4 regions of the Paenibacillus sp. 8b26 genome follow, and region 4 is predicted to be linked to each of the others. Evidence: riboswitches for the same ligand, from Rfam matches in the RefSeq annotation. Region 4 holds a riboswitch; each other region holds the start of a gene.

Region 1 (4,606 bases), 290 kb from region 4:
AATGAAATATTTTTACAGAGATTCTTGTCCAGCTCCATTTAAAGCGACAGAGCGTTTTACGGATGAAAAATCTGCGGCGGCCGCAGGGTATTTTGAATATAAATGTTATAATGAATATAAATAAATCTTTAAACAATCTTTAAATAAATCACTCCTACGAGTGGTTTTTCTTTTTTTATAAGCAGACAATATCAAAATCCTTCAAATTCACCCATTTTCAATATTCCGATAAGGCTACTGGATGTGCTACAATAAGGCTTTGAAAGAAATGCATATGAAATAAGAACAGTCGGCATCGCCGATGACAATAAGGAGCCAAAAACAGCTTATGAGTTTATTGACTGTAGAAAATGTATCCCATAACTTTGGGGACCGCGCATTGTTTAAAAATGTATCCTTCCGATTGCTCGGAGGGGAACGTGTAGGTTTGGTGGGAGCCAATGGTGTTGGTAAATCGACACTGATGAACATTCTGACCGGAAAATTGCTTAAGGATGAAGGCAAAGTGGAATGGACTCCACGTGTACGTTATGGATATCTGGATCAGCACACCAAGCTGACACCTGGCAAAACAGTGCGGGATGTACTGAAGGATGCCTTTCTCCCGTTGTTGGAATTGGAAAAGGAAATGATGCAGATCACTGACAAGATGGGTGAAGCTTCTCCCGAAGAACTGGAAGTGCTGCTGGAAGAGATGGGTGAAATTCAGGAACAACTGGATATGGGGGATTTTTACCTCATCGATGTGAAAGTTGAAGAAATGGCGAATGGATTAGGCCTTTCCGCGATAGGACTGGATCGGGATGTATCCGCACTTAGCGGTGGACAACGGACCAAGGTGCTCCTTGCCAAGCTGCTGCTGGAAAAGCCGAATGTGCTGCTGCTGGATGAGCCTACCAACTATTTGGATGTAGAGCATATTGAATGGCTTACACGTTATCTGAAGGATTATCCATATGCATTTATTCTTATTTCTCATGATACTGAGTTTATGAATCAGGTCGTTAATGTCATCTATCATCTTGAATTTGCCAAAATGACCCGTTATTCAGCCAACTATGAAAAGTTTCTTGAAATGGCGGACCTGAACAAAAGCCAGCATATTGAAGCTTATGAGAAGCAGCAGGATTTTATTAAGAAACAGGAAGATTTCATTCAACGCAATAAGGCTCGCGCCTCTACGTCGGGTCGGGCGAAGAGTCGTGAGAAGCAGCTTGATCGAATCGAGCGCATCGATAAACCGGAAGAAGCGGCTAAGCCAACATTCCAATTTAAGGAAGCACGTGCGAGCGGGAAAACGGTATTTGAGGGTATTGATTTTGAAATTGGCTACACCCATGCCCTGTTGCCTAAAATGTCCATGACGATTGAACGTGGCGATAAAATTGCGATTGTGGGCTACAATGGTGTCGGTAAATCGACATTGCTCAAAACTATTCTGGGAAAAATTCCGCCGATCAGCGGCAAGACCTATCAAGGGGATTTCTTGCAGTCAGCTTATTTTGAGCAAGAAGTACGCGCAGAGAAAGTTACACCGATTGAGGATGTGTGGAATGAATTCCCGCACTTGAACCAGCATGAGGTACGGGCGCATTTGGCGCGTTGCGGTTTGAAAAATGAGCATATCACCCGTCCGCTATCCGCGCTCAGTGGTGGTGAGCAGGCCAAAGTCCGCCTATGCAAACTGCTAATGCGGGAAAGCAACTGGGTGCTTTTCGATGAGCCTACTAATCACTTGGACATCAAAGCGAAGGATGAGCTGAAACGTGCCTTGAAGGAATACAAAGGAACGGTATTGCTCGTATCTCACGAACCGGACTTTTACGAGGATTGGGTAACCAAAACGTGGAATGTGGAAGAATGGTCAAGTAAAGTCAACTAAATATCGAGTTCTGTACCAAGCTTCACAAGAAGCGGGGTTTGCAGGATTAGGAAAATATGCTAAGCTATCTTTAGCTGATACAATAAAATAGTTACACTAGGGGAGCCGCCCATGCGGCTGAGACGGAATAAACGGATTTCGGACCCTTTGCACCTGATCTGGGTTATGCCAGCGTAGGGAAGTGAGCGCCGTACAAACGAGGTAACGAAAATCATTACTTTGTTTGTTCGTGGGACGATATACGTATACGGATATGATGGTCCGTTCGGTTATTGGACGTACGTTAAACCACTTCCTTTGGGAAGTGGTTTTTTTGCGTTTTCGTTCGTGTTCATATGTTCGTATTCATATATCGTACCCCTTCATTTTTTTGCTGGTAAACGTGGCTAGTCCATACCGTATAGCACGATATGAGACTGTAAAGATACAGGGTCAGCTTACAACCATTTAGTCTATTGTGAGGTGAGAATGAGATCGAATTGCACGTAATTACGATGGAAGGCGATTCCGATGCACATGCACATACTGCCCAAGTGGCTGCTGCTATTCATCCGTATGTTCATTATGTACACGTGCGGTTGAAGCAGAAGGGCGCATCTGAACTCCTTGCATTGACCCGCAGTATGGCAAATCTGGGAGTTCCTTTACAGCAAATTGCAGTAAATGACCGAGTGGATGTTGCCTTGCTTACCTCCGTTGGAGCTATCCAGCTACCAGCTAACGGATTACCTGTTGGGGATGTCAAAAGTATACTTCCAGAGGGCACGCGCTACGGGGTGTCGGTGCATTCTTTGGAAGAGGCACAGGCTGCCGAACGGGCAGGAGCGGATTATGTACTCTATGGTCATGTGTATGAGACTCACTGCAAGCCGGGGGTCACTCCGCGAGGTATAGTACAGATTGAGCGCATATGCAGGCTGCTGAGCATCCCTGTAATTGCTCTAGGCGGCATACAACCACGCCATATTCACGAGCTGTATACTGCGGGTGCAAGCGGAATTGCGGTGATGTCCGGCATCTGGGAGGCTGAGTCCCCCGTTGCGGCTGCGATGGCGTACAAGCGAATGGCGGATCGGGTAGTGCACAGCCTGTAGTGGCGAAACGAAAGTAGGAGATCGCTGCAAGCAGAATCGATAGTGGAGAGGAGAGATGGAACATATGCCAGAGATAAAAACAGAGGCACAAGCTATTGGACACGCTGAATGCTTGGTGATTGGTGGAGGTGTCATCGGTAGCTCCATTGCTTATCATATGGCCAAGGAGGGTCGCAGTACGATATTGGTGGAACGATTCATTCCGGGCGAGGGAGCCTCAGGGGCTGCGGTCGGGATGCTGGCAGCAGAGAGTGAAGAATTCACCGACCCGGAGTTGGCACAGTTCGCTCGCACAAGCCGGGATGCATTTCCCGAGCTGGTTCATGACCTGGAGCGTTTGTCCGGTGTTGCGGTGGAATTCCGGACAGAAGGATTTGTGACTCCCTTCCGTTCGGAAGCAGAGGGGCAAAAACGCTGGAATGCGGCTATTGCGCAAGAGATTGATCATCCTGTGTGGTGGGATTCCAGAGAATTGGCCCGCCGAATTCCAGGTTTGGATGGTCAAGTGATCGGAGCTATATACCGATCAAAGGAGACGCAAATTTCTCCTGCCCAGCTTTGTCGTGCTTATACGGGGGCAGCTGTCGTACTGGGAGCAACAATATGCTCTGGTACACAGGCGGAGCAACTCGTAGTACAGAATGGGCGAGTTTGTGGCGTACAAACAGACAGTGGTTTTTTTTCCTGCGAACAGGTCATTATTGCTGGAGGCTTGGATAGTATGAGACTGCTGGAGCAGGTTGGTTTTGAATATCCGCTTAATCCGGTCAAGGGTGAGGCTGTTGCAGTCTCCTTGAAGGATCATCCATTGGAATATACCATTTACGCCGATGATATTTACCTGGTGCCCAAGCGGAATAACGAGCTTTGGATTGGGGCGACGAGTCTGCCACATCTGTATGACAAAGAAGTCACCATTGGAAGCCTGGAGGGGCTGCTGGCCCGTGCTTCTGCCTGGCTGCCTCGCGTCCGTGAAGCTTCTTTTATACGCACTTGGGCGGGCTTGCGTCCGCAGGCAGCGGCGGGGCGTCCTTGTATTGGATCTGTTCCCGGCGTGGACGGAGTATATACTGCGGTCGGACACTACCGGAATGGTGTGCTGCTGAGCGAAGCTACCGGGCGTGCGATTGCAGCGCTGTTAAAAGGGGCTGGTGTGGCTGAGCTTGGAATAAGCAGCTTTTCTCCTGAACGTATAAAGGAGGCGAGCAAATGAAGCTGACGATTAACGGTCAGAACATGACCTTTTCTAATCGGATCATTCATGTGGATCAACTGCTGAAAGAGCTGGATTTGAAAGTAAAAACTGTAGTGGTGGAGCTGAATCGTCACATATTGACTCGTGAAGATCATGATGAAGCGGTACTGAAGGATGGAGATAGCTTGGAAATTGTACATTTTGTGGGAGGCGGTTAATCATGTTAACGATTGGCAAAGCATCTTTTACGTCAAGGCTGCTATTGGGTACAGGAAAATTTCCCGATCTGGATATTCAATCCAAAGCTGTGGAAGCTGCGGAGACCGAAATATTGACGTTTGCCGTGCGGAGATTAAATTTGGAGGAACGGGATAAGCAACATTTTCTGGATACGCTGGATTTGAGTTGTTATACGTTGCTGCCTAATACGGCAGG
Region 2 (4,606 bases), 1.6 Mb from region 4:
GGATATTCGGCGTAACAACCAGGGCCAAGGGGAGCAGGTCGTCCTGCAAAGCCTGCACTGCTTCCGATTGCAGCAGCTCTGCGCCTCCCTTGGCAATCATCACGGGATCGACGACGACCTTTTTCCAGCCGAACTTTCGGATCTGCTCGCTCACAAGACGGATGATGCCTGCATCAAACAGCATGCCAGTCTTCAGGGCATCCACGCCAAGGTCTGATCCTACCGCTTCAATCTGCTCGGCTGCCGCCTCTTGTGGCAGCGGATATACGCCGTGAACCCCCAAGGTGTTCTGTACGGTAACGGCCGTAATCGCCGACATGCCGTATACGCCAAGCTCCTGGAAGGTTTTGAGATCGGCCTGAATCCCGGCCCCGCCACCGCTGTCCGAACCGGCAATCGTCAGTGCTCTGGGTACAAGAACGTCTGTCATCGCGTACCACCTGCTGTCGTTGTTCCGCTTTCACGAACTGATACATGCCCCATCAGCGAGCCCGTATGCAGTTGAGCTAGCTCGTCGAGAAAGGCAATTTGGAAGCTGCCGGGTCCCAGGTCTGCTGTGCGTGCGGCGGCCCGGGAAGCCGCTGCACTGTAAAATGCCAAGCCTGCTGTCCCTGCGAGCAGCAGATTAGATTCAACGGCGGCAAAAGCGCCCAACACAGAGGTCAGCAGGCAGCCTGCTCCGGTTACCTTCGTAAGCAGCGCGTCTCCGCCGCAAATCATTCGTGCACTAGATCCATCGGTGATGACGTCCTCTTTTCCAGTGATGACAACGATGGTACTGAGTGCCCGCGCAGCTCGAATTGCCAGATCGACATGATTGCTGCTCGGGCTGTCACCAGCATCTACGCCTTTAATTTCATGGGCTTCCCCGATAAGATGTGCGACTTCGGCCGCATTGCCCCGTACCAGTGAGATTTTGACTTCACTCAGGATTCGCAATGCCGACTCAGTTCTAAAGTGAGTTGCTCCCGCACCGACCGGATCTAGCAGAACCGGAACGCCATGTTCATTCGCCGATTGTCCGGCAGTGATCATGGCATCGACCAGTTCGCGGTTCAGCGTACCGATGTTTAAAACGACGGCACCTGCTATTTTTGCCATATCCGCAACTTCCTCGGGTGCATAAGCCATCACCGGCGAAGCGCCCAGCGCATATAGGCCGTTAGCTGTAAAGTTGGTGACCACCACATTGGTCATATTGTGAACGAGGGGGTTGCTGCTGTGTACCTTTGTCAGAAGCTCCGAACAATCCTTTTCCCATGTACTCATATCGTTGACCCGACCGCAGCCTGCATCTGGACCGGCCATTCTTCCTGCTTATAAGCCATATCCCAGAACATATATTCCAGCTGGCAGCTCAGCATAAAATGCTCAATTATCCGTTCCCGCTCGGCAGCCGTTGCGCCTTCCGCCCAAGCATCCACACGTTCTCGAAACTTGGTTGTTAGATTTTCAGACTGGTAGAAGTTGATCCATTCATAGAACGGGTGGGACTCGTCCGGCCTTACCTCATCCAGCAGCCTGCGGCCAATCTCAAGATATGTCCACGGACACGGCAGCAGCACGGCCATGATCTCGCCAAGACTGCCCTCATGCGCGACCGTCAGCATGTGGCGGATATAATGGTGAGCGGACGGAGCAAGCGGATATCCCTGCAACTCTTCATAGGTCACACCTGCGACAGCGCAGAAATTTTGATGCGGATGAATCTCACTGTGGAGGATAAAAGAGATTTGTTCGTTAAATGCAGCTATGTCCTCCCGGCTCGTGCATTTGGAGATCGCAATGCCGTATATCCGCATGTAGGCGTTCAGATATTCAAAGTCCTGTTTTACATAGTGAATCAGCTGTTCTCTTGTCAAACTCCCTTCAGCAATACCTCTCACAAAGGGATGCTCAAAAATCGCTTGAAAAATGCCATCCGCCTGCCGACGGAGCTCTTGTGTAAAGCTCATTTCCCCACCTCCAACAAAATGAAGAGCAGGAAGTCCCGCAAGAATGCAATTCCGGAACAGCGCTAAAAAGCCGCCCCGAAAACTGGAGCGGCTTCATCATAGGTCCAATGCGCAAAAAAGCACGAGGGACCTTATATACGAAGGCTCCACTTTCCTACGCTAGTACGAACTAGATCAGGTTCAAAGGGTCCAAGATACGTTCTTGTCTCAGCCATAAGCGGCTCCCCTAGTGGACTTCCTATTCTTTTGACTATTACTGTACATTCGTTCATACGTTATGTCAAACCGTCATCCATTCGCTCTGCGGCAGTTTGTGCTTGACCTGGAGCCACTCTAGTGTTAATGGTCAGTTCTATCTACACGAAGGAATTTGCGGCAAGCTCCAATGTCTAATAGGAAATGATTCACACCAGCAGGGAAATCAGCACAGGCAGTGTAGCAAGAGAAATGACCGCACTAATGACAAAAGCAGAGGCCGTTTCCGATTCCAGACTTTCAAAACGTGTAGCAATCATGGCAGCGACAGCTGAGCCTGGGAAGGAAACGAGTAATACCGCCTTCACCGTATCGGCAGACGAAAGGCCGCACAGGTAGGCAATCAGCAGCATCAATAGAGGCTGTACAATCGTTTTTAACAGCGCGATGGCAATGGCGATTATGCTGAAACTGATGTTGCGCACGCCAATGGTCACACCGACCGCGAATAAAGCGGCCCCGGACGTAATATCGCCAATTTGATTGAACGATTTGTTCAGCAAATCCGGGGAGTGGAAGCCGAACAAGGTCAAAATAACACCAATAAGCGGCACCAGCGCCAGCGGTTCTCTTAAGCCGTGGAGAATGGAGTCCCAAACAAGCTTCCCGAGATGACCATTCCGCTCTTTGCCTGAGTTCCGGCTGGCGACGGTAGCTATAATGGTAGCCGCTGGATCAAGAACGGCATTGACTACGATCCCCGTAAGTGCAATCGGAATGGCTACAGCAGAGGAACCGTAGATGGCACCTAGTACCGGAATGCCCATAAAGGCAAATGTCGGCTGGGCCGAGTTCAAAGCAAACATGGATGCATCCTTTACCGATTGCTTCACCGCAAACCGACCCACCAGCAGGAGGACGACATAAAAGCCGACAATACCAATGAACAGAGCCAGCAAGAAAGGCCATTGCTCGATAAGGGATTTCCTGCTGGTGGTCGTAATGCCGATAAATAAATGCGCGGGCAGCGCAAATTTGGTAACCAGTGAATTTAGGGCTTTCGAGGAAGAGGCATCGAAGCTTTTGTAATGGCCTGCCAACCACCCTAAAATAATAACGAAGAAAATAGGCACCAAAATGTAAAAGATATGTCCGACACTCATGGATTTTTCCTCCTGAAAGCCCTATTAATGCGGGTGGTGTATTACGTTTTCCACTGCTTTTACCTTCGCATATTCCGGCTTCCACATCGCATCCCGAACGGCTTGCTCGATATCTGAAATGCGTGCCTGAGCCACCTGATCCTGAATCGCGGCTTTTCCTACTGCAACCGCAACAGCGTATGAAACATCCCGTAATTTTCGGATGTTGGGAAGCAATGCGCCTCCGGGTTGATCGGTGTCTACCCCATTGGCAACAGCGTCTGCCGCAGCGGTAAACATGGCGGGTGTAATTCTCTTAGCTCGGACCACAATTGCGCCCAGACCAAGCCCCGGGAAAACAAAGGCATTATTCGCCTGTCCAATTTCAAATTTCGTTCCGTTATAGCTGACAGGTTCAAAGGGACTTCCGGTAGCGATCAGTGCTTTGCCATCTGTCCATCGGATCAAATCCTCCGGAACAGCTTCCGCAAGGTTCGTAGGGTTAGACATCGGCATAATAATGGGACGCTCCACATGCTTGGCCATTTCTTTGATAATCTCTTCGGTAAAGGCACCCGCTACGCCGGAGGTTCCGATTAATATCGTAGGTTTTACCTGACGAATGACCTCCAGCAGCGGTATTTTGCCGTCATCAGACCGTGTCCATGAGCTGACTTCTTCTTTTTTGCGCACATACAGCTTCTGATAATCCAATACATCTTCCATATCGTCTGTGAGCAGACCTCGATAATCAAAGGCCCAGAACGACTTGAAGGAATCCTTCTCTGCAAGGCCGTCCACGATCATGGCTAACCGGATTTGGTCGGCGTTGCCGATTCCCGCTGCTCCCGGGCCGAAGACCAGTATTCGTTGCTCACGCAGCGGAACCTTGGTGACGCCTACCGCCGAAAGAATTGCAGCCAAGGTTACGGCTCCCGTACCCTGAATGTCATCGTTAAACGTGAGAATACTTTGACCGTATTTTCCGATAATATGGCGTGCATTCACGCTACCCACGTCTTCCCAATGCAAAAGCGCCTTTGGGAATTGAGCTAACGTTTTGCTGATAAAGGTATCAATAAACTGGTTGTAAGCCTCTCCGCGAACCCGTTTATGGCGGTTTCCGATATACAGCGGATCATTCAGCAGTTTTTCATTGTTCGTACCCACATCCAGCACAATCGGTAGCACCCGTCCCGGGTGAATTCCTGCCGCAGCCGTGTATACAGCCAGCTTGCCAATGGCAATATTAATGCCTCCCACGCCCCAGTCACCGATCCCCAAAATACTTTCGGAATCCGTCACTACAATCAG
Region 3 (4,606 bases), 2.2 Mb from region 4:
AAGTACATACGAATAGTCCTATACAGACGTCCTAAGCAACTCAATCTGAATTTGATAAAATGGAATTGGAGGAACAACCCACATGAATACAATGAATTTAACTGTACACACCTTGATGCCTTTCCATCACCAATACCAACGTGCCAACGCGGTGAGTATGCAGAAGAAAGAAGACAGCTCGGAGAAGAAGCTCAGCTTTCAGGACATTTTGAATGAGAAAATGGGTAAAAAATAAAGCCGCCGTTTATCCGGCTGCATGATCTCGCTTTACATAAGCTAAAAAGCCGTGGCTTCCTACATCATCTGTAGAGAACCACGGCTTTTGTTATTCATACGTTCATAAGTTTAAGGATTTACTGCCCGGCATCCCGATACTGCTCTGCCTTCTCACGCATCCCGGCGGCTACCGCTTCTTCGGTATTCAGCCCCTTATCCGCCGCATAGGCGCGTATGTCCTGCGTGATACGCATACTGCAAAACTTGGGACCGCACATCGAGCAAAAGTGTGCTTCCTTGGCTCCCTCTGCTGGCAGCGTCTCATCATGGTAGGACAAGGCCCGCTCAGGGTCGAGCGAAAGATTGAACTGGTCACGCCAGCGGAATTCAAAGCGTGCCTTGGACAAAGCATCGTCCCGCTGCTGCGCCCGTGGATGGCCTTTCGCCAGATCGGCAGCATGTGCCGCAATTTTGTACGTAATAACACCTTCACGAACGTCATCCTTGTTTGGCAGACCCAAATGCTCCTTCGGCGTAACATAGCACAGCATGGACGTCCCGAACCAACCAATCATCGCTGCCCCGATCGCCGAGGTAATATGATCATAGCCAGGTGCAATATCCGTCGTGAGCGGTCCCAGTGTATAAAAGGGAGCTTCCTTGCAAATCTCCATTTGTAGGTCCACATTCTCCTTAATTTTGTGCATCGGGACATGTCCCGGCCCTTCAATCATAACCTGAACATCATGCTTCCAGGCAATTTGCGTTAACTCGCCCAACGTATCCAGCTCAGCAAACTGTGCTTCATCATTCGCATCATAGATACTGCCTGGACGCAGACCGTCTCCGAGGGAAAAGGCCACATCGTAGGCTTTCATAATTTCGCATATTTCTTCAAAATGCGTGTACAAAAAGTTCTCCCGATGGTGCGCAAGACACCAAGCCGCCATGATCGACCCTCCACGGGACACAATTCCCGTCATTCTGCTTGCCGTCATCGGAATATACCGCAGCAGCACGCCCGCATGAATGGTGAAATAGTCCACGCCCTGCTCCGCCTGCTCAATCAGCGTATCACGATACATCTCCCATGTTAGCGCCTCTGCTTCGCCGTTCACCTTTTCAAGCGCCTGATACAGCGGTACAGTCCCAATCGGCACAGGGGAGTTACGGATGATCCATTCACGCGTCGTATGGATGTTACGGCCTGTGGACAGGTCCATGACCGTATCCGAGCCCCAGCGTACAGCCCAGGTCATTTTCTCCACTTCCTCCTCGATGGAGGACGTAACCGCAGAATTACCAATGTTCGCATTAATCTTCACGTGAAAATGACGACCAATCACCATCGGCTCACTTTCCGGGTGATTGATATTTGAAGGCAAAATAGCTCGTCCTGCCGCCAACTCCTGCCGCACAAACTCAGGCTCCACCCCTTCGCGGATGGCCGCAAATTCCATTTCGGGCGTAATGATCCCTTGCCGCGCATAATGCATTTGCGTTACACTACGCCCTTGCCGCGCACGGAGCGGAAGGCTGGTGACGCCGGGAAATTCAGCCGTCTCCCGTTTGGAGCCGGGCTTCAACCCGTTATCCTCCGGCTTGACGGCGCGCCCCTCGTAAACCTCCACATCACCCCGTTCCAGTGCCCAGGCTCGCCGTAATGGAGGCAAGCCCTTACGGATATCAACCTGATAGGCTTCATCGGTCATGGGACCGCTCGTATCATACACACGCAACGGCTCATGATGCTCCGTGCCCTGCGGCGTATGTGTGGGATGCAGGGCGATTTCACGCTCTGGTACGGCAATGTCCGGCCGCGAGCCTTGAATATATACCTTGCGGCTCCCCGGAAAGGGCTTCACTCCTCCTGTCTGTTCATCCACTGCGTTCCCTGCTGTTCCTTCTGTTTCTGTCGGTTTCATTGTCCATTCCTCCCGTTTCGATGAAATGACACACCGATCCGGAACCATCCCCAGGCTGGCTATCTATGCAAAAAAGCCGGTTCCCCAGGGAACCGGCTAATCTAACGAAACAGCTATGCAGACGGCTACGCACGCGGAATCATACTCCGATGCATTGCCATAGACAGCGGCTACGTATACATTTCAATGGCCGATTACTTCCCTACGCTGGTATGATCCAGATCAGGTGCAAAGGGTCCGGAATCTAATGCAATTCCATCTCAGCCCGGTATTACAGGCTCCCCCAGTAACTGTGATAATTCTATTCGCATGAGGCGGCTATAATTGACAACCGCCATCCCCATCAGATTACTTCAAATTTACGGCTTTGGCAACCCTTCTCTGGTCCCTTTTCCCAAGATCTCCTGCATCATTCACTTAGATTGCCCCGTTCCTCTCAATCCTTGCTACGGAAGCATAAGCCCCATTTCCTTTGCCGCCTCGATCAAAATCGGTGCAAAATCATGCAGCGTCTCGGGCGCTAATCGGCTGACCGGGCCGGATACAGACAAGGCCGCAGCGACCTGTCCCTTCCGATTCACGATAGGCGTAGCCACAGCAGCAGCACCCGGCTCCCGCTCCTCATAGCTGGTCGCGTAGCCCTTCTCACGAATATCCTGCAATTGAGCCTTATAGACCTCCGGGTCTACCGAGGGCGGCCATTCATCCCCGGTTAGAAGTGCTTCCAGCTCCTGCGGCGGCATAAAGGCCGCCAATACCTTGCTGGAGGCTCCTACAGCCAGCGGCATGCGCGCACCCACTGGCGCAACGCGACGGATCGCCTGATTGCTCTGCACGGCCTGAATGCGGATACGCATGCCACCATCGCGCAGGTATAAGCTGACCGTTTCGCCCAGACGGTCACGCAATCCTTCCATCGCTGGCTGTAACAGTATCGCCGGCTCGTCGCTTTGCGACAGATGGGTGGACAGCTCCCATATCCGGATGCCGAGCCGATATTTTTCCGTTGCCGCATTCCGAACGACAAAACCCCGATCCTCCAACGTGGTCAGCAGGCGATGGACGGTACTTTTATGTAAACCAATTTTGGAAGCAATCTCTGTCAGGCCCAGATCGGAATCTCCGGTAAAACACATCAATATATCAAGCGCACGCTCCACGGCGCGAACGGTTAATTTACGGTCTTCCATTGTGAACCGCTCCTCTTTGCTCCATATTCGTTTCACACCATGAAACATGGTTACATAAATTATATAGAATAGTCGCGGCTACTGTAAACCAATGTTTTTGTGACAGCCATATTACAGAACGAGAACAAACATCGACAATTCTTTGCATCATTTTTACTTTTCCGGTTCAGACGTTGACTTTGGATAATACGCATCATACGATAATAGGTATCCATACGGACATAAACTATCATTTTCAAGTGGAATTGTACCTAGAATTCTATGAAACGAAGTTCATTTTTATATAAAGGAGGCTCTTACATGATTTCGACATCCCAGCGCAGCTCTCAGCTACAGCATGCTGTCCAGGAGCCGTCCACCCCACTGATCAATCCCCGGCTGCTGCGGTTCAAGCATGTTGTCATTGCCTTGCTGCTGTCGGTCGTATTTTTTCTGTTGTTTTGCTTTATTGCCCTGCACGCCTATATCGCATGGGTACTGACGAATCCAACCGTCGCGCCACTATACTCGAACCCGATGCAGGCCAAAGGCATGCCCTACGAGGAAGTCAGCTTCCCCGCCAAGGACGGTAGCCGGATGGTGCAGGGCTGGTATATCCCGGCAGATCAATCGAAGAAAACGATTATTTTCAGCCACGGTTATGGGGCCAACCGCGAAGAAAGCTGGATTCCGATGTATGATCTGGCGCATTATGCCCACCGTTTGAATTTTAACGTTGTCATGTTCGATTACGGATTCGCATCACAAAATAGCAAAGCCGTCGCAACCGGAGGCAAAGCGGAATCCCAGCAACTTCTCGGGGCCATCCAGCTTGCAAAGCAACGCGGCTCCTCGGAGATTATCGTATGGGGCTTCTCGATGGGGGCAGGAACCGCTCTTCAGGCGGGCTTGCAAACCAAGGATGTGGACGCCATGATTTTGGACAGCACCTTCCTGCTGGAGCCGGATACGCTGTACCATAACATTCATAATCAAATTGATTTGCCGCGCCATCCGTCTCTGGAAATTCTGGAGCTGCTGTTTCCAGTCTTGAACGGAACCAGCTTGCATCAGATTCCATATCAGGAGGTCAAAGCGGAAAACTATCCGTTCCCGATCATGTTCGTACATGGGACGCAGGATGAAAAGGCTCCTTACCCGATTGCGGAAAAGCTCGCTGCCAATCAAACCAACCCGCTTTCCAGTGTGTGGATTGTCAAAAACGGTCTGCATGAGCTTATTTTCAGAGAGCATCCACGTGAGTATTTGCGGCGGGTATCGACGTTTTTAAGCGGT
Region 4 (4,606 bases):
CAGATACGTTTCCGGATTTATCCACTGTTTTGACCGTTACGGTATAGTTAGTGGAAGCGATCAAGCCACTAAACGTGTAGGACGTACCTAAGGTTCGCTGCACTTCCCTATCATTTAGATAGATAATCGCTTGGCTCAGGTCAGCATCCTTGGGCAAAATGTAATTCACAGTAAAAGCGTTGTAACCCACATTCGTCGCTGTCAGCCCGCTCACCTCCCCTGGAGGTGTCTTATCTACAGGAACAACAGAAGCCGTTTTGGCCTGTACTGAAGTCCCCTGAGATTCATTTCCGCTCTTATCCACCGTCTGCACGCGAAAGTTATATGTTGTATCAGGCTGTAAGCCGCTCATCATATAAGAATTACTTTTGATGTTATCTACATATACGTCCGTGCTGACGCTGACCTTTACATGGTCAAAATTGGTGTCCGTCGGATTTGTCCAAGACAAGTTCATCTTTGTTGTATCTGCCGGAACCGCTGTCAAATGGCTTACTTCTCCAGATGTAATACTCAACGCAGCTGTTTGGTTCGCCAACGTTTTTATAATTCTGTTAATATAGGTTCTTTGACCATCTACTTCTGTAAGCGTAGTCACGCCTGTACCCGAACCAACCTTCGCATAGCGCCCTTGACCTGCTAATACGTTTGCATGTGACTGCTCTATACCCGGATTTTTCAAATTCCAGCTATGCTCTTTGGCAGGCAACGCACTCGCCGCTACATCCGTTCCCCCCAAGATGCCATATCCCGTATTCAAAATCAGAGTAACCGTTGCGAACGGAGCCATCCATTGGCGCAATCCCTTCTTTTTCATGATCTGTGCACTCCTTGATAACAATATGTATTTGTCAAACCAGTTGGTAAGATTACAAAATCCTCCTATTGTAATCCAGCCTTGTCAGTCTAGCATAAGCAATAGACGTTCATTTAAATGTTATCGGAATATTTAAAGGAAATGTTTAGGCTAATAGTATAAGCTCTTGCCCCAAGCCAAGAACTGGACTTGTATACATAAAAAAAGCCGCGCTGAGCGCGGATACTAAAAGATAATTTATGCCTGGTCCAACCTGGTCTAATTAGGTTTTCTCTCCCATCGGAACAATGTACAGTGTTCCATCCTCGCTATACTCCGCATAGGCGATCTCGTCGATATCACCATATCCTTGCTCCCGGACCTTTGCTTTAATCTGCTCCATATCGATTTTCTTGCCCCTCATGGATTCGTTCAGCAGCTTTCCTTTATCGATGACCGTAACGGAAAAGAAGTCAGGCTGCACACCTATCCCCATATCCTGAGCGGTTGGCGGCTCGTATTCGGGTTTGCGCATGACTGATAGTGAGCCGTTCGTTTCCAACGTGGCGTACCTGACCTCACGAAGAGAAAAAATATTTTGCTGCCGAAGCATGGAAAGTAACTGTGTATACTCAATATCGTATTTTTCTAGCATTTCTTGATTAACCTTGCCTTTATCGATGAGCAGCACAGTCCGGCCCTCCGCCATATATCCAAATCTTACAAAATGGGTCGTTGCCTTCTCAAAAAAATAGGACAGCGCGCACCACAGTGCCAAAGCAAACAAAAGCTGCCCAATGCTCACCTTATCGTCGTATAGTGTATTCCCCACAATTTCGCTTAAAACCAATGACGTTAAAAAATCGAGCGGTGTTAACTGACTGAGGGTTTTCCGCCCTGTAATAAAAGCAATTATCCACAAACCAAAAAAGCTGATGATCAATTTGACACCAATCGTGACGAATACCTCCATACATACACCTCCCGGCAAGAAGTTATTTTCTCCTTACGGGTTATTACACCTGTCCATTTCTATATAAACAGTGGTTCATTTCACCTTCTATACTCTTGTGTTCAGAATATCCGCTCTAATGCGCGCACCCTACCGTACTGGCGCACATCTTCCGGCGTTACCGCGAACAGCATATTAAGTAGCTCGATCTGAAAGCTTCCTGGTCCTTCCCCACCTTTTCGTTCTGCTGCCATTTCAGCAGCAACGCCATATACGACAAGTGCTGCCATGCCAGCAGTAAGTCTGTCGTTTTCGACAGCAGCGAAAGCGCCCAGCACCGAAGTTAATAGGCAACCAGCTCCCGTAACTTTGGTAAGCATGCTATGGCCGTTCTCAATGATCCACCCTATACGGCCGTCGGTAATGACGTCTTCTTTGCGGTGATTGCAACAATCGTATTCAGTTGATGGGCTGCTTTGACTGCAAGTTGTGAAATATTCAAATTGCCTGTTTCTCCAGCATCGACACCTTTAATTTGTATGTCTTCGCCAATGATTTGTGCAATTTCAGCAGCGTTACCGCGAACAATATCCACCTTGACCCGATCCAGAATCCGGAGAGCAGAGGCTGTGCGGAATGGGGTCGCTCCCGCGCCCACGGGATCTAACAGCACAGGTACCCCATGTTCATTAGCCGATAAACCAGCCATAATCATGGACTCTACAAGTTCTTCATTTAACGTACCAATGTTAAGTACAAGCGCCCCCCGCAATTCGGGCCATATCTGCGACTTCCTCTTTGGCGTATGCCATAACTGGTGAAGCGCCGAGCGCGAGCAGTCCGTTTGCCGTAAAATTGGTGACGACCACATTGGTTATATTGTGAACGAGCGGATTCGTATCCCGCATATTTTGTAGCAACAAAGCCATTTGATCTAACATAAAAAAACCAACCCTCTTTCTTCAGGAACCTGTGAAAGACTGTTGGCCTATACATATGTATACACTTATATCCCTACGCTGGCATTATCCAACAGGTTCACACGGTCTACGACGGCTTAGTCGTACTCTCAGCTTGCTTCCACAGGCTCCCGTTATATTTTTTTCTAATGTTACGGGTTCGTCATACAAAAATCAACAGATATTTTGATCATGTAAAAAACGTTTGGAGGTTTGCTTTTGGACCCATCTATTGCTTCTTCCCCGTCTGCTGTTGTAGCCGCTGATGGCTCGGGTGACTATCTTTCTCTAATTGAAGCTTTAGCATCCCTTATGGATTGAGGGCAATAATTTCGGGAAATAATATTGCCCTACCCATTCTGAGGTTCAAGTCGGACTACAGCTCCTTAACGACTTTTTACGAGAAGCTGGATCGCTTCCTTAACAAGTTTATCTGTATCTCCACCAGCCTCTTGTTCTTCCAATATACAACGTTGCAGATTCTCTGCAACGATCTGGGCAATCGCTTTATCGGATGCGTTGCGTACGGCGGATAACTGGCTTACTACGTCCTTACAGGATTGTCCTTCATCCATTAAACGAAGCACCCCACGCACCTGACCCTCAATTCTTCTCAGGCGTGTTTTCAGTTCATCACTATAATTGTAATCCATCAGGTATACACTCCTTTTTGATTTAATCTTATACATGTATAGGTATATTATAAACCAAAAAAATAATAAGGACATCCTAAATGAATAGATTTACCTTACCCTGCGAAGCATCCCCCAGGTAGGCAGCTACTCCGGCATATTCCAAACCGTCCATCAGCTCTTCCTGTTGTAGTCCTAGCAGATCCATGGTCATGGTGCAGGCCACCAGCTTGATCCCCTGCTCTTGCGCCAGCTCGATTAGCTGCGGAAGGGAAAGCGCATTATGCTTTTTCATGACATGCTTGATCATCTGTGGGCCGAGTCCTGCAAAATTCATTTTGGACAATGCAAGCTTTTGGGGTCCACGCGGCATCATCCAGCCAAAGGCTTTTTCGAGCAGCCCTTTATTCGTGCGTACGAGTTCCTCCTTACGGAGCGTATTAAGCCCCCAAAACGTAAAGAAGATGGTCACTTCATGGTCGTAAGCTGCCGCACCATTCGCGATAATAAATGCGGCGATAGCCTTATCCAGCTCCCCGCTAAATAAAACGATAGTTGTTTTTTGCTGAGTCTGTTCCAGATTCATCCTGTAATCTCCTTTTTCACTGCAACTTTGTTATTTAAAATCCTAATATGGAACTCCAAATTTTAATGGCAGTAAGAAGGATCAACACCACTAAACTGTATCGCAAAATAACCGGGTTCATTTTCGAGCTCCATTTGGAGCCTAGAGGTGCGCCGATCAAACTTCCCAATACCGTAAAAACAGTTACGATAACCGGAATATGACCCGTTGATATTTTGCCAATGACACCGCCAATGGCGGAAATGAACACAATAGCGAGTGAGGATGCGATGGTCGTTCGGGTAGGAATCTTGAGCACGGTTAACATAAATACTCCCGCTAATGAAGCAAAGAAGACCTGAAACATGCTAATCGTGGACACTTCTTGTGCTGAAAAATGTGCTATGCCCAAGCCAGCCGGGACAAAAAGTAATAACGGATAATTGATAATGGCTCCGCCGATACCCAGCAAACCGGAAAAGAATGATCCGATCAGACCCAGAAGCACCATGACTCCATACAGGAGAGTATCCATCATGCCCCCACTTTAGTTGTCATGTACGGCACAGCGGTTAGGTCCCATTTCCATGTCTCGCTGTTCTTCTTCCGTAGGTGTTATTTTTCCCATGTTGGTCTGCCGAATTTCTTGATAGGCGTTAGGGTGTTCTGGTAAGTTAGCAGTTACTCTATTTCTGAATTCAG

Evidence for each region. A riboswitch is a leader RNA that binds a small molecule or an ion and turns the genes downstream of it on or off. The one in region 4 is predicted to bind thiamine pyrophosphate.
Region 1: it holds a riboswitch for thiamine pyrophosphate, as region 4 does, so the genes downstream of both, ACQ4MX_RS27620 (thiamine phosphate synthase) here and thiM (hydroxyethylthiazole kinase) in region 4, are expected to answer to the same signal.
Region 2: it holds a riboswitch for thiamine pyrophosphate, as region 4 does, so the genes downstream of both, tenA (thiaminase II) here and thiM (hydroxyethylthiazole kinase) in region 4, are expected to answer to the same signal.
Region 3: it holds a riboswitch for thiamine pyrophosphate, as region 4 does, so the genes downstream of both, thiC (phosphomethylpyrimidine synthase ThiC) here and thiM (hydroxyethylthiazole kinase) in region 4, are expected to answer to the same signal.

Annotation. Positions count from the first base shown of each region.
Region 1 covers NZ_CP192445.1:5,949,124-5,953,729, forward strand. The annotation lists gene ACQ4MX_RS27610 (hypothetical protein) at 1-124, shown strand, start outside; gene abc-f (ribosomal protection-like ABC-F family protein) at 329-1,882, shown strand; TPP riboswitch at 1,971-2,079, shown strand; gene ACQ4MX_RS27620 (thiamine phosphate synthase) at 2,362-2,976, shown strand; gene thiO (glycine oxidase ThiO) at 3,041-4,189, shown strand; gene thiS (sulfur carrier protein ThiS) at 4,186-4,389, shown strand; gene ACQ4MX_RS27635 (thiazole synthase) at 4,392-4,606, shown strand, end outside.
Region 2 covers NZ_CP192445.1:4,625,775-4,630,380, forward strand. The annotation lists gene thiD (bifunctional hydroxymethylpyrimidine kinase/phosphomethylpyrimidine kinase) at 1-430, opposite strand, end outside; gene thiM (hydroxyethylthiazole kinase) at 427-1,269, opposite strand; gene tenA (thiaminase II) at 1,266-1,955, opposite strand; TPP riboswitch at 2,090-2,193, opposite strand; gene ACQ4MX_RS21605 (AEC family transporter) at 2,360-3,313, opposite strand; gene ACQ4MX_RS21610 (NAD-dependent malic enzyme) at 3,338-4,606, opposite strand, start outside.
Region 3 covers NZ_CP192445.1:2,322,677-2,327,282, forward strand. The annotation lists gene ACQ4MX_RS10490 (hypothetical protein) at 83-235, shown strand; gene thiC (phosphomethylpyrimidine synthase ThiC) at 354-2,141, opposite strand; TPP riboswitch at 2,324-2,436, opposite strand; gene ACQ4MX_RS10500 (IclR family transcriptional regulator) at 2,588-3,331, opposite strand; gene ACQ4MX_RS10505 (alpha/beta hydrolase) at 3,632-4,606, shown strand, end outside.
Region 4 covers NZ_CP192445.1:105,158-109,763, reverse strand. The annotation lists gene ACQ4MX_RS00425 (stalk domain-containing protein) at 1-817, opposite strand, end outside; gene ACQ4MX_RS00420 (YetF domain-containing protein) at 1,080-1,769, opposite strand; partial or broken gene thiM (hydroxyethylthiazole kinase) at 1,871-2,689, opposite strand; TPP riboswitch at 2,743-2,852, opposite strand; gene ACQ4MX_RS00410 (metal-sensitive transcriptional regulator) at 3,094-3,360, opposite strand; gene ACQ4MX_RS00405 (DsrE/DsrF/DrsH-like family protein) at 3,437-3,925, opposite strand; gene ACQ4MX_RS00400 (TSUP family transporter) at 3,960-4,439, opposite strand; partial or broken gene ACQ4MX_RS00395 (MBL fold metallo-hydrolase) at 4,452-4,606, opposite strand, start outside.